DNA from 4 places in the Pantoea sp. GABEPS69 genome. Region 4 is predicted to be linked to each of the others. Evidence: predicted binding sites of a transcription regulator. Region 4 holds the regulator's gene; each other region holds the start of a gene.
What was found. Region 4 encodes CRP, which controls carbon source genes, mostly activating them, when cyclic AMP is high. Its sites were predicted from a motif close to ATGTGANNNNNNTCACAT; they were not measured.
Positions count from the first base shown of each region.

Region 1: a site for CRP is predicted at 3,921-3,938, ahead of msrB (peptide-methionine (R)-S-oxide reductase MsrB). Genes of this name have one in related genera too.
Region 2: a site for CRP is predicted at 2,544-2,561, ahead of PVE98_RS00275 (PTS mannitol transporter subunit IICBA). Genes of this name have one in related genera too.
Region 3: a site for CRP is predicted at 1,666-1,683, ahead of udp (uridine phosphorylase). Genes of this name have one in related genera too.

Region 1 covers NZ_CP118618.1:1,809,647-1,815,234, forward strand. Annotated here, with positions in the region: gene PVE98_RS08925 (MipA/OmpV family protein) at 1-697, shown strand, start outside; gene PVE98_RS08930 (aldo/keto reductase) at 770-1,621, shown strand; gene PVE98_RS08935 (D-hexose-6-phosphate mutarotase) at 1,768-2,643, opposite strand; gene gapA (glyceraldehyde-3-phosphate dehydrogenase) at 2,719-3,714, opposite strand; gene msrB (peptide-methionine (R)-S-oxide reductase MsrB) at 4,056-4,466, shown strand; gene PVE98_RS08950 (YeaC family protein) at 4,470-4,751, shown strand; gene pncA (bifunctional nicotinamidase/pyrazinamidase) at 4,790-5,398, opposite strand; gene ansA (asparaginase) at 5,416-5,588, opposite strand, start outside.
Region 2 covers NZ_CP118618.1:57,967-63,554, reverse strand. Annotated here, with positions in the region: gene ppc (phosphoenolpyruvate carboxylase) at 1-1,504, shown strand, start outside; gene PVE98_RS00280 (DUF3053 domain-containing protein) at 1,657-2,373, shown strand; gene PVE98_RS00275 (PTS mannitol transporter subunit IICBA) at 2,820-4,754, shown strand; gene mtlD (mannitol-1-phosphate 5-dehydrogenase) at 4,849-5,588, shown strand, end outside.
Region 3 covers NZ_CP118618.1:3,824,789-3,830,376, reverse strand. Annotated here, with positions in the region: gene metE (5-methyltetrahydropteroyltriglutamate--homocysteine S-methyltransferase) at 1-601, shown strand, start outside; gene PVE98_RS18595 (dienelactone hydrolase family protein) at 665-1,492, opposite strand; gene udp (uridine phosphorylase) at 1,795-2,550, shown strand; gene PVE98_RS18585 (lipopolysaccharide assembly protein LapB) at 2,614-3,882, shown strand; gene rmuC (DNA recombination protein RmuC) at 3,978-5,477, shown strand; gene ubiE (bifunctional demethylmenaquinone methyltransferase/2-methoxy-6-polyprenyl-1,4-benzoquinol methylase UbiE) at 5,553-5,588, shown strand, end outside.
Region 4 covers NZ_CP118618.1:304,915-310,502, forward strand. Annotated here, with positions in the region: gene PVE98_RS01375 (YccS/YhfK family putative transporter) at 1-1,859, opposite strand, end outside; gene crp (cAMP-activated global transcriptional regulator CRP) at 1,918-2,550, opposite strand; gene PVE98_RS01385 (OsmC family protein) at 2,851-3,255, shown strand; gene PVE98_RS01390 (phosphoribulokinase) at 3,286-4,155, opposite strand; gene PVE98_RS01395 (YheU family protein) at 4,217-4,435, opposite strand; gene PVE98_RS01400 (hydrolase) at 4,432-5,448, opposite strand; gene PVE98_RS01405 (LysE family translocator) at 5,507-5,588, shown strand, end outside.

The sequences.
Region 1 (5,588 bases), 1.5 Mb from region 4:
CGCTAATACCGCTGCTGCTGAATCCTTGTCGCTTGGCGCATCAGTGATTTACGCGCAGTCTCCCTATCGTGGCGGGCAGGATCGTTATTTGCCGGTTCCCGTCATCAATTATGAGGGCGATAATTTCTGGTTCCATTCTCTGCAGGGCGGTTATTACCTGTGGAAAGACCCGCAAAATCAGCTCTCTCTGACGCTGTTCGGTTCGCCGCAGCAGTACGATCCAGGCGACAACGATCTCGGCGACATGAAAGGCCTTGATAAGCGTCGTATGACACTCATGGGCGGCGCCACCTATAACCATATGGCGGAGTGGGGCATCCTGCGCACGGCGCTGCTGGGCGATGTGCTTAACAACAGCAACGGCATCATCTGGGATCTGACCTACCTCTATCGCTTCAACTTCGGCGATTTCAGCCTGACGCCAGGCGTCGGCGCGATGTGGACCAGCGCCAATCAGAACCGCTACTACTATGGCGTCTCCAGCCATGAATCGGCGCGCACCGGCATCGACCGCTATCAGCCTGACGACAGCTGGTCTCCCTACGTCGAGCTGAGCGCCAGCTATCAGATCACGCCGCAGTGGAACGCCAGCCTGGTGGGACGCTACACCCGCTTCGACAGCGAAATCAAAGACAGCCCGATGATCGACAAGAGCGGACAGACTACGCTCTGGACCGGCATCAGCTACAGCTTCTAATCGGCGCTGTCGCGGGGCAAATTGTTAACCAGGCACCAAAAGGGTGCCCTGATTTGATGCAGGAGCAAACGGATGGACAAAGCGATCGCTTTTGATGACCACACGCGACTACCCGCGATAGGTCAGGGCACCTGGTATATGGGCGAAGACGCCGCGCGACGCCGTGAAGAGGTCGCCGCGCTGCAGGCAGGACTCGATGCGGGCCTGACGCTGATTGACACCGCCGAGATGTATGCGGACGGCGGCGCGGAAGAGGTGGTCGGCGAGGCGCTGCGCGGACGACGCGACAGCGCGTTTCTCGTTTCGAAGGTTTATCCCTGGAACGCGGGCGAAACGGATGCTATCGACGCCTGCGAGCGCAGCATGCGGCGGCTCGATACCGATCGACTGGATCTCTATCTGCTGCACTGGCGCGGCAACGTGCCGCTTGAAGAGACTATTCGCGCAATGGAAACCCTTCAGCAGCAGGGCAAAATCCTGCGCTGGGGCGTCTCTAATTTTGACGTCGACGATCTGCAGGAGCTGCTGGAAGAACCCGGCGGCGCACGCTGCGCCACCAATCAGGTGCTGTATCATCTCGCGTCGCGTGGCATCGAGTTCGATCTGCTGCCCGCCTGCCAGCAGCATCAGATGCCGGTCATGGCCTATTGCCCGCTGGCGCAGGCCGGAAGGCTGCGACAGGCGCTCTTTTCCGACACCACGCTGGTGGAGATTGCACAACAGAAGGGCATTAGCGTCGCGCAGCTGCTGCTGGCGTGGGTTATCCGCAAAGAGGGCGTGATGGCAATCCCTAAGGCGAGCTCGCAGGCGCACGTGAAAGAGAACGCCGCGGCGCTGCAGATCCGGCTGAGCGACGATGAGCTGGCGCGAATCAACCAGGCGTTTCCGCCGCCGCAGCACAAGATGGCGCTGGATGTCGTCTAAAGGTAAAGCTATGCCTGCGTTCTGCTGGTGCGGCGCGGTCGCGAGTGACACGGCGCGTGCGCCAGTCGCTCGCACCTCTGGCGCGAAACGCATTGCTCTGCGCTCCGTGTCACTCACTTCTCAATCAGGCAGCCGCCTGACTTCTTTTAAGCTTTCTGCCGCAGACGGAAGGTGGTCGCCAGCCGCGCCGGTTTTTCGCCTGCGCTGCGCATCGGTTTAGAGATGCGCGCCGTCTCCACGCAAACCATGGTTTTATAGCCGTCGTTGGCCATGTCCGCCATGCTGCATGACAGCTCAACGCCTGGGTTCCAGGTCACCACGTCGCTGTGATGATGGTGATAGACCTCAATCATGCGCTGTCCCTGTTTATCCTGAATCAGTGCGCAATCTTCCGGCTGGGTGAAAACGCGGTCAATACGGCCCGGATAGGTCTGTTTGCCGCTGGAAGTCTGCTCGCTGTTGTTGTCGACCTTGTCGATAAAGTGCGAACCCAGACCGCTGACCTCTACGCCGGCGATATCGGCCACCTGGAAATAGCTGTGCAGCGCGCCGGTCGCGGTAAAGTCGCCGTGTGCTTCCAGCTCGATTTCGCAGTGCTTGCCGAGGCGGAAACGGGCGAACAGGGTAAAGTCATGCGGCCATAATTTTTTCGTCTGCGCCGTACTCTCCAGCACGAAGGTCAGCATTACGCTCTCTTCGTTCTCATCGTGCGCCGACAGCGTCCACGGCTGATTACGGGCGAAACCGTGCGCCGGTTCGCCTTCCGGCCCAAACCACGGCCAGCAGATGGGCACGCCACCGCGAATGGCTTTGCCAGCAGCAAAAAGCGACTTTTCGCTCAGCCAGATAACCGGCTTTTCTCCGCTCGGCTGCCAGGCGATCAGATGCGCGCCCTGAAGCGTAATCGCAGCACGCACCTGGGGATGGCTCACTACAATCACCGGCAGATCGCCCAGCTGACGCTGCGAGAGGTAAGGGGAGATCTGCTTCACCACGGGCAGCGAGAAAATTTTATCTTGCATAACCGAATCCTTCCTGTTGCTACGAAAAAAAAGGGCGACCGAAGTCGCCCTTGTTGTCTGTCGTGACCGGTCTGCTTATTTAGCAACCAGCGCGATCAGGTCGAGAACTTTGTTTGAGTAGCCGGTTTCGTTGTCGTACCAGGAAACCAGTTTCACGAAGTTGTCGTTCAGCGCGATGCCAGCTTTAGCGTCGAACACGGAAGTCAGCACTTCGCCGTTGAAGTCGGTAGAAACCACGTCGTCTTCAACGTAGCCCAGCACGTCTTTCATCTCGCCTTCTGCAGCGGCTTTGATCGCTGCACAAATTTCTTTGTAAGAAGCCGCTTTTTCCAGACGGACGGTCAGGTCAACAACAGAAACGTTCGGAGTCGGTACGCGGAACGCCATACCGGTCAGTTTACCGTTTAGCTCCGGCAGGACTTTGCCCACGGCTTTCGCTGCGCCAGTAGAAGACGGGATGATGTTCTGAGATGCGCCGCGGCCGCCGCGCCAGTCTTTGTGAGACGGGCCGTCAACGGTTTTCTGCGTGGCGGTGGTCGCGTGAACGGTGGTCATCAGACCTTCGACGATGCCGAATTTGTCGTTGATGACTTTCGCCAGCGGTGCCAGGCAGTTGGTGGTGCAGGAAGCGTTAGAAACGATGTCCTGGCCAGCATATTTGTCGAAGTTAGCGCCGCGAACGAACATCGGGGTGTCGTCTTTAGACGGACCGGTCAGCACGACTTTCTTCGCGCCGGCAGTGATGTGTTTACGTGCGGTTTCGTCAGTCAGGAAGATGCCGGTAGCTTCAGCAACAACGTCAACGCCTGCTTCGTCCCACTTCAGGTTAGCCGGGTCTCTCTCAGAGGTAACGCGGATTTTTTTGCCGTTAACGATCAGCGCGCCGTCCTGTACTTCAACGGTACCGTCGAAGCGGCCGTGCGTTGAGTCGTACTTCAGCATGTAAGCCATGTAGTCCGCGTCTAACAGGTCGTTGATCGCAACGATTTCGATGTCAGAACGCTGCTGAGCAGCACGGAAAACGATACGGCCGATACGACCAAAACCGTTGATACCTACTTTGATAGTCATATATTCCACCAGCTATTTGTTAGTGAATAAAAGGTTGGCTGTAAAATTACAAAAACCTTACCAGGCGTCAAGCGGAATCGTGTCAATAGTTGCGACAGGTCAATCCGTTCGACAGGAATAATTTGATGCGCAACCGCTTGCGCAACAAGCGTGTTGAGATGATGCCGAAACCCGATTGCTGAATATAAAGGGATAGCGCTAGCAAAAGGTGATCGAGGTCACAAATCTACGCTGCGAAAGGGAAGTATGGTCGCTAAGCACGAAAAAAGCCCCGGTAATGTTATTCGTTTGTTAGAATAGTAGACGATTTTTTCAGAATGACACTCTCCGGAACCACTCAAATGGCTAAAGAAACCGCACCTGAAGCAAAAATTGCGCAATTGTCTGAAATGCAGCGCTATGTGACCCAGCAGCGCGGCACGGAACCGCCTTTCAGCGGCGCGCTTCTGCATAATAAACAGGAAGGCATCTATCACTGCCTGGTCTGCAACGCGCCGCTGTTTCTCTCGGAAACCAAGTATGACTCTGGCTGCGGCTGGCCGAGTTTCTATCAGCCGGTAGGCGACGACGCGATTCGCTATCTGGAGGATGACTCTCACGGCATGCATCGGATCGAAATTCGCTGTAATAACTGCGATGCGCACCTGGGACACGTCTTCCCGGACGGGCCGCAGCCGACCGGCGAACGCTACTGCGTTAACTCGGCGTCGCTGAGCTTTACCGACGAGCAGGGCGACGAACAGCAGGGGTGATGAATGAAACAACAGCTTGAGGCGATGGTCGACGCCATGACGCCTGAGGTCTACGAACGACTGGCAACGGCGGTGGAAACCGGTAAATGGCCGGACGGCGTGGCGCTGTCGCAGGAGCAGCGTGACAACTGCCTGCAGCTGGTGATGCTCTATCAGGCGCGCCATAACGAGGCGCCGCAGCATATGACCATCGGCAAGGGCGGCGAAATGGTGACAAAATCGAAGCGAGAGCTGAAAGAAGAGTTCGGTATCGACGCAGAGATTACGCGCATCAATCTGCACTGAATATAAGGCCGACCTTGCGTCGGCCTTACGCTATAGCGCTAAATCAGCACCGCACCCTGCGCCTTCATCTGGGCGAACGCGATATCGCTGTCTTCCGGGCTGAGATTCACCCCGCGACAGCCTTCCTTCACCACCGTCACCTGATAACCCAGCTCCAGCGCGTCCAGCACGCTGTACTTCACGCAGTAGTCCGTGGCGATTCCCAGCATCACAAGATGGGTTATCCCGCGCGCCTGCAGCCAGCTGTCCAGCTCGGTTTTGCGCCGATGGCCGTTGTCGAAAAAGGCGCTGTAGCTGTCGACGTCGACATCCTGTCCCTTATGGAATACCGCGTCGATCAGGCTGCGATCGAGGCCGGGATGAAGCTCGGCGCCGGCGGAACCCTGAATGCCGTGATCCGGCCACCAGATTTGCGCCAGCCCGTTGAGTTCGCCCAGCGTGTAGACCGGTTCGCCGGATACCGAGGCGAAGCTGCCGTGGTTAGCCGGATGCCAGTCCTGCAGCGCCAGCACGCACTCGCCGCGGGCGCGGAATTCGCGCGCATAGCGGTTGGCGACCGGCACGGTCATATCGCCTTCATGCACGGCCATGGGGCCGCCGGGACAAAAATCGTTTTGAATATCTATGATGATGAGGGCCTGCTTCATAACAGGTGGCTCCGTAATTAGTCTTCGGTCAGTTCACCGCGCAAATTTTGCTGCATCCTGGCGCGGATCTCATCGCAGGAGAGCGACTGACTCAGTAAAAAGTGGAGCTTGGTCAGCGCGGCTTCCACCGTTAAATCAAATCCGCTTATGACGCCCGCATGCTCAAGAGCATTGCCGGTGGCGTAGCCGC
Region 2 (5,588 bases), 250 kb from region 4:
GAAGTGCTTCGGCGTGCCGCTGGTGCGCATCGATCTGCGTCAGGAGAGCACGCGACACACCGAAGCGATCGCCGAAGTAACCCGCTATCTCGGCCTCGGCGACTATGAAAGCTGGTCAGAAGCGGATAAACAGGCCTTTCTGGTGCGCGAGCTGAACTCCAAACGTCCGCTGCTGCCGCGCCACTGGGAGCCGAGCGACGAAACGCGCGAAGTGCTGGAAACCTGCCGCGTCGCTGCCGAAGCACCGCAGGGCTCCATCGCCGCCTACGTAATCTCGATGGCCAAGACGCCGTCCGACGTGCTGGCTGTACATCTGCTGCTGAAAGAGGCGGGCATCACCTTCGCGATGCCGGTGGCGCCGCTGTTTGAAACCCTCGACGACCTCAACAACGCTAACGACGTCATGAGTCAGCTGCTGAGCATCGACTGGTATCGCGGCTTTATTCAGGGCAAGCAGATGGTGATGATCGGTTACTCCGACTCGGCGAAAGACGCCGGCGTGATGGCCGCCAGCTGGGCGCAGTATCAGGCGCAGGACGCGCTGATCAAAACCTGCGAGAAAGCCGGCATCGCTCTGACGCTGTTCCACGGACGCGGCGGCAGCATCGGTCGCGGCGGCGCGCCCGCACACGCGGCGCTGCTCTCTCAGCCGCCGGGCAGCCTGAAAGGCGGCCTGCGCGTGACTGAACAGGGCGAGATGATCCGCTTTAAATATGGCCTGCCGGAAGTCACCATCGCCAGCCTGTCGCTCTACACCGGCGCGATCCTGGAAGCGAACCTGCTGCCGCCGCCGGAACCGAAAAAAGAGTGGCACAGCATTATGGATCAGCTCTCACAGCACTCCTGCGCCATGTATCGCGGCTACGTGCGCGAAAATCCGGACTTCGTACCCTACTTCCGCTCCGCCACGCCGGAACAGGAGCTGGGCAAGCTGCCGCTCGGCTCGCGTCCGGCGAAACGTCGCCCGACCGGCGGCGTCGAGTCGCTACGCGCCATTCCCTGGATCTTCGCCTGGACGCAGAACCGTCTGATGCTGCCAGCCTGGCTCGGCGCGGGCGCGGCGCTGCAAAAGGCGATGGACGAGGGCCATCAGGATCAGCTCGAAGCGATGTGCCGCGACTGGCCGTTCTTCTCGACGCGGCTCGGCATGCTGGAGATGGTATTCGCCAAAGCCGACCTGTGGCTGGCGGAGTATTACGATCAGCGTCTGGTGGACACCGCGCTGTGGCCGCTGGGCAAACAGCTGCGCGACCAGCTTGACGCCGACATCAAAGCGGTGCTGACCATCGCCAACGACGCGCATCTGATGGCGGATCAGCCGTGGATAGCCGAATCGATCGCGCTGCGTAACGTCTACACCGATCCGCTCAACGTACTGCAGGCGGAGCTGCTGCAGCGTTCGCGCGCGCAGGAAGCGCGCGGTGAAGAGGCCGATCCGCGCGTCGAGCAGGCGCTGATGGTGACCATCGCGGGCGTCGCAGCAGGCATGCGTAATACCGGTTAATCCTTTCGACCCTTCCGGGCAGGCGACTGCCCGGATACCTCTCTGCCGCTGCGCGTTTCGCGCTTGCCGGCGTTGTGCCTGAGCGCTACTTTGCTCTATTCTTTAGGACCATTCCTCGGTTATCTACATTCTCATTTACAGGAGTTGCCCTTATGGCATCAGGAATTTCTCGCATCTGGATGCGTACCGGCATGTTGCTCGGCGCCGCGTTACTGGTGCTTAACCTCACCGCGTGCGGCGACAAAGAGGGCGATCAGCGCAAAGCCTTTATCGATTTTCTGCAAAACACCGTCATGCGCAGCGGCGAACATCTGCCGAGCCTGAGCGAAAGCCAGAAGCAGAATTTTGGTAAATATGCGGGCGACTACGCCATCCTTTACGGCTTTTCCCAGCAGGTGAATAAGGCGATCGATCAGGGCATGCGTCCGGTGGTCGATGAGCTGTCGGCGATCCGCGTGCCGCAGGACTATCTGACGCGCCGCGACGCGCTGCGCCAGGCCAACGGCGCGCTGGTGATTGTCACGCAGCAGCTGGAGAGCGCTAAAATGCAGGCGGACAGCAGCAAAGCCTCGCTTAAGCAGGAGGAGGATCTGAAAAAGGTCTACGACGCCGCTTACGACAAAGTCGTCACGCAGCCAGCCACTCAGCTGGTGCCGCTGCTGCCGAAGCTACAGGCGCTGAGCCAGGGCGCGGCGCAGGCGGGCGACTTCCTGCAGCAGCAGGGACCGCGCGTGAGCTTTAACAATAACGCCGTTCAGTTCCCGACTCCCGATCAGGTCACGCAATATAATGCGCTGATGAGCACTATCTCCGCTAACGCGCAGGCGTTAACCCAGGCGCAAACAGCCGTTCAAAACGGCTTGCAGTAATCTCTCTTCCGAGACAAGCCCCGCGCTTGTCTCGGCCTTTCTGCTGTTACTCTCTTTCAGATTATCGCCAGTCAGAGAAACGCGCCGTCGGGAGTGTGATCTGGCGCATTTTCGACCAAAAATACTTTGTGATCGTAGTCACATATATGAAACAAACAGAACAGATCTAAATGTGATATCAGTCACATTTACCCCTGTTTGGCGGCGAAAAAATAGCCTCTGTGCTTTTTTTACACCGTTATTATGTGATCTAACTCACTAAAACAGCCCCTGTCCCCACCTTAATTGAGTGATCTGGATCACACTTAAACCGCCCGCTACGCAGCGTCATATTGGCGTGCTAGAGTCCGCCTGCATACAGTAATAGCGACGGTTCGACGCCGTGCTGGCTTAACAAAAACAAACGCGCTCTCTTATTGCAGCGCGTCTCGATAAGGGGTGGCTTTATGTCCTCATCAGTCAAGGTCAAGGTTCAAAGCTTTGGTCGCTTTCTGAGTAATATGGTGATGCCTAACATCGGTGCGTTTATCGCCTGGGGTATCATCACCGCGCTGTTCATCCCGACCGGATGGATTCCTAACGAGACGCTGGCGAAACTGGTCGGCCCGATGATCACCTACCTGCTGCCGCTGCTGATCGGTTTCACCGGCGGACGTCTGGTTGGCGGCGATCGCGGCGGCGTGGTCGGCGCGATCACCACCATGGGCGTCATTGTCGGCGCCGATATGCCGATGTTCCTTGGCTCGATGATTGCCGGTCCGCTGGGCGGCTGGGCGATCAAATCTTTCGACCGCGCCGTTGACGGTAAAATCAAAAGCGGCTTCGAAATGCTGGTCAACAACTTCTCCGCCGGTATTATCGGCATGTTGCTGGCGCTACTGGCGTTTCTGGCTATCGGTCCGCTGGTGGAAGGTCTGTCGCATATTCTCGCCGCAGGCGTCAACCTGATGGTGCAGAACAACCTGCTGCCGCTGACCTCGATTTTCGTTGAGCCAGCGAAAATCCTGTTCCTTAATAACGCTATTAACCATGGCATCTTCTCGCCGCTGGGCATCCAGCAGGCAAGCGAAGCGGGCAAGTCGATCTTCTTCCTGATCGAAGCGAACCCGGGTCCGGGCATGGGCGTGCTGGTGGCCTATATGATGTTCGGCCGCGGCAGCGCTAAGCAGTCTGCGGGCGGCGCAGCGATCATCCACTTCCTCGGCGGCATTCACGAAATCTACTTCCCGTATGTGCTGATGGCGCCGCGTCTGCTGCTGGCGGTGATTCTGGGCGGCATGACCGGCGTCTTCACCCTGACGCTGCTCAATGGCGGTCTGGTCTCTCCGGCCTCTCCAGGCTCTATCCTGGCGGTGCTGGCGATGACGCCGAAAGGCGCCTACTTTGCCAATATCGCGGCGATTATCGCAGCCTTTGCGGTCTCCTTTGTGGTCTCCTCTATCCTGCTGAAAACCAGCAAAGTCAAAGAAGAAGACGATATCGAAGCGGCGACCAAACGCATGCATGACATGAAAGCCCAGTCAAAAGGCCAGGCCGTAGCGGGCGCGCCGGTCGTCGCCGACGCCAGCAGCGTTGACGTTAGCCACGTGCGTAAAATCATCGTCGCCTGTGACGCCGGCATGGGTTCCAGCGCGATGGGCGCAGGCGTGCTGCGTAAGAAATTGCAGGATGCGGGACTCACGAACGTGTCCGTTACTAACAGCGCGATTAACTCGCTGCCGGGCGACGTCGATCTGGTGATTACCCACCGCGACCTCACCGAGCGCGCGATGCGTCAGGCGCCGCAGGCGCAGCATATCTCGCTGAACAACTTCCTCGACAGCGCGCTCTACAGCAATCTGACCGATCGCCTGGTGGCGGCAAACCGCAGCGAAGCGCACCGCGAAGTGGTACAGACCGCGCTGGCGGACAGCTACGACACCAGCAATCCGCATCTGTTTAAGCTGGGCGCGGACAACGTCTTCCTCGGCCTGAGCGCCAGCAACAAAGAGCAGGCGATCCGCTTCGCCGGCGAGCAGCTGGTGAAAGGCGGCTACGTTCAGCCGGAATATGTTGAAGCGATGCTGGCGCGAGAAAAACTCACCCCGACCTATCTCGGCGAGTCGATTGCCGTGCCGCACGGCACGGTGGAAGCGAAAGATCGCGTATTGAAAACCGGCGTGGTGTTCTGTCAGTATCCGCAGGGCGTGCTGTTCGGCGACGATGCGGATGACGTGGCCCGCCTGGTTATCGGCATCGCGGCGCGCAATAACGAGCACATCCAGGTGATCACCAGCCTGACCAATGCGCTGGACGACGAAAGCGTGATTGAGAAGCTGGCGCACACCACCAGCGTGCAGGAAGTGCTGGATCTGCTGTCGGGCAGCCCGGCGACCGCCTAAACGTCCTGCGTGAATTTCCCTGGGGCGGGTAAGCCCGTCCCGATTTCCGGGGCGGGCGTGCCCGCCCCATCGTCATTTGATATGGGTCAATATTATGAAAGCGTTACATTTTGGAGCAGGTAATATCGGTCGCGGCTTTATTGGCAAGCTGCTGGCGGATGCAGGCATTGAACTGGTGTTCGCCGATGTTAACCAGGTGGTGCTGGATGCACTGAACGCGCGTCATGAATATCCAGTACATGTGGTTGGCGAGCAGGCGAAAGTGGAAATCGTGAAGGGCGTCAGCGCCGTCAACAGCACCAGCGACGACATTATCGCGCTGGTTGCGGAGGTCGATCTGGTGACCACCGCCGTCGGCCCGCAAATTCTGGAGCGCATCGCGGGCAGCGTGGCGAAGGGCCTGGCGCAACGCCATGACCAGGGCAACGATCGTCCGCTGAATATTATCGCCTGCGAAAACATGGTGCGCGGCACCAGCCAGCTGAAACAGCACGTGCTGAAAGCGCTGCCGGAGCAGCATCACGCCTGGGTTGAGCAGCACGTCGGCTTCGTCGACTCCGCCGTAGACCGCATCGTGCCGCCGTCCGAAGCGGGCAGCAACGACCCGCTGGAGGTCACCGTGGAAACCTTTAGCGAGTGGATTGTCGATAAAACCCAGTTCAAAGGCGAGCTGCCCACCATTGCGGGCATGGAGCTTACCGACAATCTGATGGCGTTCGTCGAGCGCAAACTGTTTACCCTTAACACCGGCCACGCCATCACCGCCTATCTCGGCCAGCTCGCCGGGCATCAGACCATACGCGATGCCATCCTGGATGAGAAAATCCGAGCGGT
Region 3 (5,588 bases), 590 kb from region 4:
AACCATTCTCTGCTGGTCTTTCCCGCGCGAGGACGTGTCGCGCGAAACCATCGCGAAGCAAATCGCGCTGGCGCTGCGCGACGAGGTCGCGGATCTCGAAGCGGCCGGCATCGGCATTATCCAGATTGACGAGCCGGCGCTGCGCGAAGGCCTGCCGCTGCACCAGTCCGACTGGGCCGCCTACCTGAAGTGGGCGGTCGACGCCTTCCGCCTTAACGCCGCGGTGGCGAAAGACGACACCCAGATCCACACCCACATGTGCTATTGCGAATTCAACGACATCATGGCGTCCATCGCGGCGCTGGATGCCGACGTCATCACCATCGAAACCTCGCGTTCCGATATGGATCTGCTGGAAGCCTTTAAGGCATTTGAGTATCCGAACGAAATCGGCCCCGGCGTTTACGATATTCACTCGCCGAACGTGCCGAGCGTCGAGTGGATAGAGAATCTGCTGCGTAAAGCGGCGCAGCGCATCCCGGAAGCGCGTCTGTGGGTCAACCCGGACTGCGGCCTGAAAACGCGCGGCTGGACGGAAACCCGTCAGGCGCTGGCGAATATGGTGGAGGCGGCGAAGAAACTGCGCGGCGAAAAAGCCTGAGTTGAGGATGTGTTGCTATTGAGGATGGGGCGCTGCGGCGCCCCTTTTTTATTACGTGCGTAATCAGACGACGCCGAACTGCTTAAACCACGTCAGCATACGCGCCCAGCCATCCTGCGCCGATTCGGCGTGATAGCTCGGACGATAGTCGGCGTTGAAGGCGTGGCCCGCGTCGGGATAGACAACAATCTCCGCCTTGGCGTTAGCGGCGTGCAGCGCCTGACGCATCTGCTCCACGCTCTCCAGCGGAATGCCATCGTCCTGGCCGCCGTAGAGGCCCAGCACCGGCGCGCCTAAATCTACGGCGATATCGATCGGATGCTTTTGCTGCTTCATGGTTTTCTCGCCGATGAGGCGACCATACCAGGCGACGGCAGCGCGCAGCTGCGGATTGTGCGCGGCGTAAAGCCAGCTGATGCGGCCGCCCCAGCAGAAGCCGGTAATGCCCATGCGACGGATATCGCCGCCGTTGCGGCCGGCCCAGTTGGCGGCGTGGTCGAGATCGGAAAGCACCTGGCTGTCCGGCACTTTGCTGACCAGCTCGCTAAACAGGGTAGGGATATCGTTGTAATCATTCGGGTCGCCTTCGCGGAAATAGAGTTCCGGCGCCACGGCCAGATAGCCCTCCAGCGCCAGCCGACGGCAGATATCGCGAATATGCTCGTGCACGCCAAAGATCTCCTGCACCACCAGCACCACCGGCAGCGGACCGTTCGCCTCTTTCGGTCTGGCGTAGTAAGCGGGCATATTTTCGCCCTGGCTCGGCACCGAGGTTTCGCCCGCCTGAATATCCTGGCTGTCGGTATGAATCGTGGTTGAGGCGGTCGGCTGTACTGCAGGTGCAAAACCGCCCGTCGATGATTTTTGTGCCATATTGTCTTCGGTTTTCATTTTTTTCTCCGTGCTGGCAGTAGCGCAATCACGTAACTATAGCCTGGCCAGATGACGTCTGGACCAGAGACCGGGAACAGAGTAGGGAGCAAGCAAAAACACTCTCCTCTTTAACATTGCTGCGAAGCCCGACGCACACAGCTTGTAGCAATGGCGTTCTGAATGGCTTGGTTATGTGACCAAGATCGCATTGTTATCTATGTAAAATGTAACATTCATTTTTGATAGTGATTGTTATCACACAAATTTGCGCTGCGCTGACGTAGAGTGGCGCGCTTCACTTCCCTGTTCAGGAGTTTGCTATGTCTGACGTTTTCCACCTTGGCCTGACCAAAGCCGATCTGCAGGGCGCGACCCTGGCTATCGTTCCCGGCGACCCGGAGCGCGTAAAGAAAATTGCCGGACTGATGGCGGACGCTCAGCCGCTGGCGTCGCACCGGGAATTCACCTCATGGCTGGCGAAGCTGGACGGCAAGCCTGTCGTCGTTTGCTCTACCGGCATCGGCGGCCCGTCGACCTCTATCGCGGTAGAGGAGCTGGCGCAGCTTGGCGTGCGCACCTTCCTGCGCGTCGGCACCACCGGCGCTATTCAGCCGCATATTAACGTCGGCGACGTGCTGGTCACCACCGGCGCGGTGCGCCTCGACGGCGCCAGCCAGCACTTCGCGCCGCTGGAATTTCCCGCCGTAGCAGATTTCGCCTGCACCACTGCGCTGGTTGCAGCAGCAGAAGCGAGTGGCGCGACTACCCATATCGGCGTTACCGCGTCGTCCGACACCTTCTATCCAGGTCAGGAGCGTTACGACACCTTCTCCGGCCGCGTGGTCAGCCGCTTTCAGGGCTCGATGAAGGAGTGGCAGCAGATGGGCGTGCTTAACTATGAGATGGAGTCTGCCACGCTGCTGACGATGTGCGCCAGCCAGGGGCTGCGTGCGGGCATGGTAGCGGGCGTCATCGTCAACCGTACCCAGAAAGAGATCCCGGATGCGGCCGCCATGAAGCAGACCGAGAGCGATGCGGTAAAAATTGTGGTCGAAGCGGCGCGCCGTTTGTTATAACGCTTTCAGGCAGCGCCTCTGCGCGCTGCCTCTGCTCTTTACAGCAAAAGCGAGGATCGCCCGATGCGCCACACGCCGCCACGACAGAAATCCGCCTTAACCGCTTCTCCCGCCGCCATGCAGGCGCGCCTTGAAAACGCCGCCGCGCGCTTTCGCCAGCATATGTCACAGCAGGATTACGCCGCCGCCGCCAGCTGCTGCGAAGAGGTGCTGCGCATCATGCCAAATCAGATGCAGGTGCTGAGCGACTACGCGCTCTGTCTGCTGCGGCTCGGCCACTACAGCAAATCTTACCGCGTCTATCAGAAAATCTATCAGGCGCCGCCCGCCGTGCGCGCGACCGCTTCGGAAACCTGGCTGGATGGACTGGCGGAGCTGTGCGGCTGGATGGGCAAGCGAGAGGAGCTGGCGAAATATGGCCTGGAAGCGCTGAACGGCGCAGACGCGCGTTTTCGTCAGGGTCAGCGTTACCCCTTTCCGGCGGCGCGGCCGGAACCGATCGATCTGACGAAACCCGAACAGAACGTGATCGCCTTCAGCCTCTACGGCGGTCAGCCGCGCTACTGCGAAACCCTGATTAAAAACGTCGAGGTGGCGCAGCAACTCTATCCCGGCTGGCGCTGCCGTATTTATCTCGATCAGAGCGTGCCGCAGCACGTGTGGCAGCGTCTCAACCAGCCGCACGTCGAGCTGATCGATATGTCGCAGGAAAAGGCGATCTACCCGACGCTGTGGCGTTTTCTGGTGATGGACGATCCCGGCGTCAAACGCTTTATTATCCGCGACGCCGACTCGCTGCTGTCGGAGCGCGAAGCGGCGGCGGTCGACGCCTGGCTCGCCTCGCCGTACTGGTTCCACCATATGCGCGACTACTTTTCCCATACCGAGCTGCTGCTGGCGGGCATGTGGGGCGGCTGCAACGGCGTCTTTAGCAACATGGCGCAGGCGATGCGCGACTTTATCGCCCGCTACAGCGGCAACGCGCGCTTTACCGATCAATATTTCCTGAAGGCCGCGCTGTGGCCGACGGTGCGCGAAAGCCTGCTGAGCCACGATGAGATTTTTCATTTTCATCAGGCGCAGCCCTGGCCGCCGCACGCGCCGGTGCGCTGGCGCATGGAGAACTTCCACGTCGGCAGCAACGCCGGCTTCGCCAGCATGGCGGGCAAGGCGACGGTGAAAGAGGGGGAGACGCAGTCCGTGGAGCTCACCTGGGGCGGCAACGTCTTTGTTTATCCGGCGCGGGTAAAAGGGGATGAATGGCTAATGCCGATGCCGTTTTTTCTCACCGACGCGTGGAAAGCGGGCGAGCTGCAGGTCAAAGCGCTGTAGCGCCTGCTCTGGGTTGAAAACCGCCCTAAAATAGTCTGGACATTCATACAGGCCGACTTTACCTTTTCCCGAGCAATGCGCGTCGCGAGGGAATCATGGATCAGCAGATTATTATCAGCGCCTGTCTGGCGCTCGCCGGAGTGGGCATCGGCTGGATGCTGGCACAGCTGCGCGCCGGCCATCAGGCCGCCAGCTTTGCCACCGAACGGCGTTTGCAGCAGGAGACGCAGCAGCGTCAGCAGCAGCAGCTTGAACAGCTGCAGCAGCAGCTGCAGCAGCGCGAACAGGAGCTGCGCCAGCTGCACGGCGCGCTGAGCGGCGCGCAGGAGCGGCTGCAACAGCTCGATTACTGGCGCGGCGAATGCGAGCAGCTCAACCGCGAGCTGCGCAACCAGCTAGAGGTCAACAGCGCGCAGGAGGCCGAACTGCGCGAGGTAACCATCCGCCTTGAAGAGACGCGCTTCGCCGCCGAAGAGAAGCAGCGCCTGCTCACCAGCAGCGAGCAGCGCCTCAGCGCGCAGTTCGAAAATCTCGCCAACCGCATCTTCGAAAACAGCGGCCGCCGCGTCGACGAGCAGAACCGCCAGAGCCTGAACAGCCTGATCGCTCCGCTGCGTGAGCAGCTGGACGGTTTTCGCCGCCAGGTGCATGACAGCTTCGGCCAGGAGGCGCGCGAGCGTCACACGCTGGCGCACGAAATCCGCCAGCTACAGCAGCTGAATGCGCAGATGGCGCAGGAGGCGATCAACCTCACCAAAGCGCTGAAAGGCGACAATAAGATTCAGGGCAACTGGGGCGAAGTGGTGCTGAGCCGCGTGCTGGAGGCGTCAGGCCTGCGCGAAGGCCATGAGTATCAGACGCAGGTCAGTTTGCAGTCGGAACAGCAGGGTAGAATGCAACCGGATGTGATCGTACGTCTGCCGCAGGGCAAAGATGTGGTGGTCGACGCCAAGATGACGCTGGTGGCCTACGAGCGCTACTTCAACGCGGAAGATGACGTGACGCGCGAGCAGGCGCTTCAGGAGCATGTCGCCGCGGTGCGCAGCCATATACGCCTGCTGAGCCGTAAAGATTATCAACAACTGGCCGGTTTACGCTCGCTCGATTATGTGTTGATGTTCATTCCGGTCGAGCCGGCCTTTTTGCTGGCGATCGACCGCCAGCCGGAGTTGATCAGCGAGGCGCTGCAGCAGAACATCATGCTGGTGAGCCCGACGACGCTGCTGGTGGCGCTGCGCACCATCAACAACCTGTGGCGCTACGAGCATCAGAGCCGCAACGCGCAGCGCATCGCCGACCGCGCAGCGCGTCTCTATGACAAGATGCGGCTGTTCGTCGATGATATGAGCGGCATCGGCCATAATCTGGATAAGGCGCACAACAGCTACCGCGAGGCGATGAAAAAGCTGGCGGAAGGGCGCGGCAACCTGATCGCGCAGAGCGAGGCGTTTAAATCCCTGGGCGTTGAAGTTAAACGCTCAATCAATCCGCAGTTAGTCGAGCAGGCGATGCCGGAAAAGGCATGGGACGACGAGGAGACGCCTGACGACGTCGCCGACACCCTGGAGGCACGCGTGAGGCGGCTCCACGAATAAGCGGGTCGTCGCGTGCCTGACTACCCTGACTCTGATACACTTCGGGAAGTATTGTTTGTGGAACAGGTAAAACCGATGGCAGATGAATCACAGCAGGAAACTACCCATTTT
Region 4 (5,588 bases):
TGCAGCGCAACTTCGCACGACTGCAGATAGCGCTGCGCCAGATCCGGCGTCAGCATGGTGTGCTCGCGGGCGAGGATGGTCATGGCGTTAATATGCTCGACGATAAACTGGCTGTGCGTGACCCACAGGCGCATATCTTTCAGATACTGGGCGTTGAAGCCCGGCTCCTGCATCGCCTGATTGAGCGAGTTGAAGAGCGCGTTGTGCGCCTGATTGACCTGCATGCGCTGATAGGCCAGCTTCTTCGCCTCCTGCTCCGGCCCCAGCAGCAGCCGCAGCGCATCCTGATAGGTTTCCAGCGCGTCGTGGGCGTTTTGACGCAGCAGCCCGCTCTGCCACTGCGGCCACAGCCACAGCATGCCGCCGAAGGCGATCAGGCAGCCCATTAACGTGTCCATCAGGCGCGGCAGTAAAAACTGCGCGCCGTTCAGCGACAGCAGCTGCAGCGAGTAGACCGCCGTCACGGTAAAGCCGATCATCGACCAGCCGTAATATTTACGCGTCACCAGATAGCTCACCAGCGTCACCACCAGCATAAACAGCAGCACCAGCGATTCCGGCACCGCGAAGCGCAGCGAGGCGGCGGCGATCGCCAGGCCGACGAAGGTGCCCAGCGCCCGGTGCTGGATGCGCACCCGCGTGGCGCTGTAGCCGTTCTGGCTGACGAACATAATGGTCATCAGGATCCAGTAGGGCTTGGGAATATCGAACAGCATCGCCAGCGCGCTGCCGAACATCAGCATCACGGCGAAGCGCGCCGCGGTGCGCAGCGCGGCGGACTTTAGCGACAGATAGCTGCGCAGCGCGGGCAGCAGCGGCAGGCGGCGCTGGCGATCGGTCATCAGGTCGCGCTGGTAGAGCGGTTTTTGCGTGCGCAGTACGCGCGCGATGCGGCTGAAGTGGTAGTAGCAGAAGTGGCCCACCGGATTATCGGGATGCTGACGGGCGATCTTCTCCAGCGCGCCGAGCGGCTTCTCCATATCGAAACGACTCGGCAACTGATGGTAAAGAATGGCGTCGGCCAGCGCGCGCAGCCGCGCCGAGATGATTTTGGCGTTCCAGCGGATCACCGCTTCCGCATGGCTGCGCTCCACCAGCTTCTGCACCTCTTCCGGCTGATGCAGGCTGACGGAGATATGCTCCTGCAGGTCGAGCGCCACCTGAAACGCGCGCGTCAGCCGCTTGTGGCTGTTGTCGCGGCTGGCGGAGAGCATATGCATCTGCTGATAGCAGGTGTTGATCAGATCGACCGCTTTCTGCTGACGCGCCAGCAGCGGCGGCAGCGCCTTTTCCGGGTCGGTAAGCTGGGTCAGCAGGGTATATTTCGCGTCGCAGTAGTCCGCCAGCTCGCGGTAGATCAGGCTCAGGGTTTCGCGCATCGGCTGCTCTTTCCACAGCCAGAACCAGAACCAGTTGAAGAGTCCGTACCAGAGCGTGCCGCCGATATAGAGCAGCGGCGGCACATAGATCGGCATGCGGCCGATCAGGCTCAGGGTAAAGATGGCCGCCACCAGCGTGCCGGAGAGCAGGCGGCCGTGCAGCGGGCTGATTTCGCCGGTGACGCCCAGCAGCAGCGGCAGGGCGAAGAGCACGGCAGGCAGCGGCACCCCTTTCAGGGTTAATAGCTGGATCAGAAAGCTGCCGAGCGCGAACAGCGAGCCGCCGACGATGAGACGTTTGAAGAAGCGCTTATGGGGCGTATCCAGACCCGCGACGTTGCAGCAGGCGGGAACCAGAGAGAAGAGCAGGCCTTTTTGCAGATCGCCGAACAGCCAGCCGAGCGCCACCGGAATGCAGAGCACCAGCGTCTGCCGCAGGGCATAGTTAACTTCGGGGTGATAGATGATTCGACGCCACATCACTTCACTAAAAGCAGTAACGGCGTGACGGTGACATCACGCCGTGAGTGAGAGGAAATCAGCGGGTGCCGTAAACGACAATGGTTTTGCCGTGTGCGGAAATCAGATTCTGGTCTTCCAACATTTTCAAAATGCGGCCCACGGTTTCGCGCGAGCAACCAACGATTTGGCCAATTTCCTGACGAGTAATTTTGATTTGCATGCCGTCGGGATGCGTCATGGCGTCTGGCTGCTTCGCCAGGTTAAGCAGGGTTTGTGCAATACGTCCGGTCACGTCGAGGAAAGCTAAATTGCCCACTTTTTCCGATGTAACCTGCAGACGGCGCGCCATCTGCGAAGAGAGACGCATTAAAATATCCGGATTCACCTGGATAAGCTGACGGAATTTCTTGTAGGAAATTTCCGCTACTTCGCACGCGGTTTTCGCGCGTACCCAGGCGCTGCGCTCCTGACCTTCTTCAAACAGGCCAAGCTCGCCGATAAAATCACCCTGATTCAGGTAAGAGAGGATCATCTCTTTGCCCTCTTCATCTTTGATCAGCACCGCCACGGAACCTTTCACGATGTAGTAGAGGGTTTCAGCCTTCTCACCCTGATGAATCAGCGTACTTTTGGATGGATATTTGTGAATATGGCAATGGGACAGGAACCATTCGAGTGTAGGGTCTGTTTGCGGTTTGCCGAGAACCATTCGCTATTATCCTCTGTTGTAATCGTGCCCAAAACGCGGGGGGATTAATCCCTGCCAGGCGATGAAAGCTTCAAGCGTTTCCCCTAAAGGAGATTATTCGGGCCTTATTTTGCGCCAGGCGCTTGATGTGTCCCGTCTTCGTCCCTAACAGAACGAACTATTTTCAGCACTGTTTGTAGCACAGCTTTTGCCGACTGTCTTCTGTTGTCTCGCTTCAGCAAAGGGGGGATTACTCTGGATTGCTGTTTGCCAGGTGAACGCGTACTCTGGCGGCAAACAGGCTATTCTCGAGGTGGAAACATGCAGGCAAGAGTGAAGTGGGTCGAAAGATTAACCTTTCTCGGCGAGTCGGCGTCGGGACATCAGATCCTGATGGACGGTAACTCCGGTGATAAAGCGCCCAGTCCAATGGAGATGGTGCTGATGGCCGCGGGCGGCTGTAGCGCCATCGACGTGGTCTCTATTTTGCAAAAAGGCCGCAACGATGTGGTGGACTGCGAGGTGAAACTGACCTCGGAGCGTCGCGAAGAGGCGCCGCGCCTGTTTACCCATATCAATCTGCATTTTGTGGTGACCGGCAAGGCGCTGAGCGATAAAGCGGTGGCGCGCGCGGTGGATCTCTCGGCGGAGAAATACTGTTCGGTGGCGTTAATGCTGGGCAAAGGCGTAGAGATGACCCACAGCTATGAAGTGGTCGCGCTGTAAAAAAGCGCACCCGCGCCTGACCAGTCCTGGTCAGGCGATCTGTTTGCCTTCCATCAGCCGCTGCACCAGCGGCGCCATAATCAGCTCCATCGCCAGCCCCATCTTGCCGCCCGGCACCACCAGCGTATTGATATGCGAAATAAATGAGCCCTGCAGCATCGCCAGCAGATAGGGAAAGTCGATATGCTCCAGCCCGCGAAAGTGAATTACCACGAAGCTCTCGTCCAGCGACGGAATTTCGCGCGCGGCGAACGGGTTCGAGGTATCGACGGTCGGGACGCGCTGGAAGTTAATGTGGGTGCGTGAAAACTGCGGCGTAATGAAGTTGATGTAATCCTCCATTGAGCGCACCACCGAGTCCATCACCGCCTCGCGCGAGTGGCCGCGCTCGCCGGTGTCGCGCACCAGCTTCTGGATCCACTCCAGGTTGACGATCGGCACCACGCCCACCAGCAGATCGACTTTTTCCGCCACGTTATGCTGCTGCGTGACGACGCCGCCGTGCAGCCCTTCGTAAAACAGCACGTCGGTATTCTCCGGCAGCGGCTGCCACGGCGTAAACGTGCCCGGCACCTGGTTCCAGGGCACCGCTTCGTCGTAGGTGTGCAGATATTTGCGCGACTGGCCTTTGCCCGCATTGCCGTAGTCGATAAAGGTCTGCTCCAGCAGGCCGAAGTCGTTGGCTTCCGGGCCGAAATAGCTAACGTGGCGCCCTAAATCGCGCGCCTTGCGGATAGCCATATCCATTTCCGGCCGCGTATAGCGGTGGAAGCTGTCGCCCTCCAGCTCGGCGGCGTGCAGATTGAGCTGCTGGAAAATTTTACGAAACGCCAGGCTGGTGGTGGTGGTGCCGGCGCCGCTGGAGCCGGTTACCGCAATAATCGGGTGTCGTGCTGACATGGAAAAGCTCCCTGTGAAGTCGGGCGATGAGCATTGTTAACACGAAAAGCGCCTCGACGCATCAGCCGCGGAATTCGCTGCGCGGCATGATATTGATGGTTTCATGCAGTTCCGACCAGACCAGCACCACGTCGCCGCGCTCCAGCTGGCGGCGCACGTCGGCCACCTTTTGCGCCAGGCTGCGCTCCTGCTCGCCATAGTCGGTGCCTTCACGCAGCACAAAGGCTTCGATCAAGTTGGTAAGGGTGTCGGGATCGAGCTGTTGCCAGGGAATAATCATGATGAGAGCCACTGTGTAAGCCACTGCGGCACACGCTGCTCGAGCCACATCTGCGGTTGACGCAGCGTGCCGCCGACAAAGCCAACGTGTCCGCCATGTGGCGTGAGTTGATAGGTGGTACTGGCTGAGAGCCGATCCGGCTGCGGGATCACCTCGTCAGTCATAAAAGGATCGTCTTTCGCGTGAATGATCAGCAAGGGCTTACGCACATTTTTCAGCAGCGGCATGGCGCTGGCGCGACGGTAGTAGTCGCCCGCATCAAGAAAGCCGTGGGCGCGGGCGGTAATGGCGTCGTCGAAGTCGCGCAGGCGACGCAGCGCCATGAGCTGCGGCAGATCCACCGGCAGCGTCCCCGGCCAGGCGCGGAGCTTGCGCTCGGCGTTCTTTTTCAGCTGGTCGAGCAGATAGCGCTGATAGAAGCGCGAAAAGCCCTGTTCCAGCTTCAGGCTGCACGGCTCCAGCAGCAGCGGCGCCGAGACGATCACGCCGGCGTCGAGCGGCGCGGCGTCGCCCAGTCTGCCAAGCAGGCAGCCCAGCATATTGCCGCCGAGCGAGACGCCGACCGCAGCGGTCGGCACATCGCCCCAGCGCGTTTTCAGCCAGCGCAGAAAAAAGGCGGCGTCTTCGGTTTCGCCGGAGTGATAGATGCGATGCAGGCGATTCGGCTCGCCGCCGCAGCCGCGAAAGTGCATCACCACGCCAAGCCAGCCCTGACGCTGGCAGGCGTGCATCAGCCCGTGAGCGTAAGGACTGTGGAAGTTGCCCTCCAGACCGTGAAACAGCACCACGCGCGGCTTATGGCTCGCCTGCTGCGGGTCTTCGCTCCAGGCGAGATCGACGAAGTCGCCGTCCGGCAGGTCGAGGCGCTGCCAGTGCGGACGCAGCAGCAGGCGACGGCGCACCAGACGCGGCAGCACCGTCTGCAGATGCGGATTGCGCAGGGCGCGCGGCGGCATAAAGCTCGCCGCTGCGTCAGGAGTAAAATTCATGTCGCCAGCACTTGTCGGATCCATATCACACTGTTAGCTTCGTTAGGCTTGTTGCGAATCTGGGGGTAAGGAGCACCCGTTCATGGAACTGAGCCTGTTTTTCTCAATGTTAGGTTTTCTCTGGGTCGCTGCTATCACGCCAGGCCCTAATAATATGTTACTCA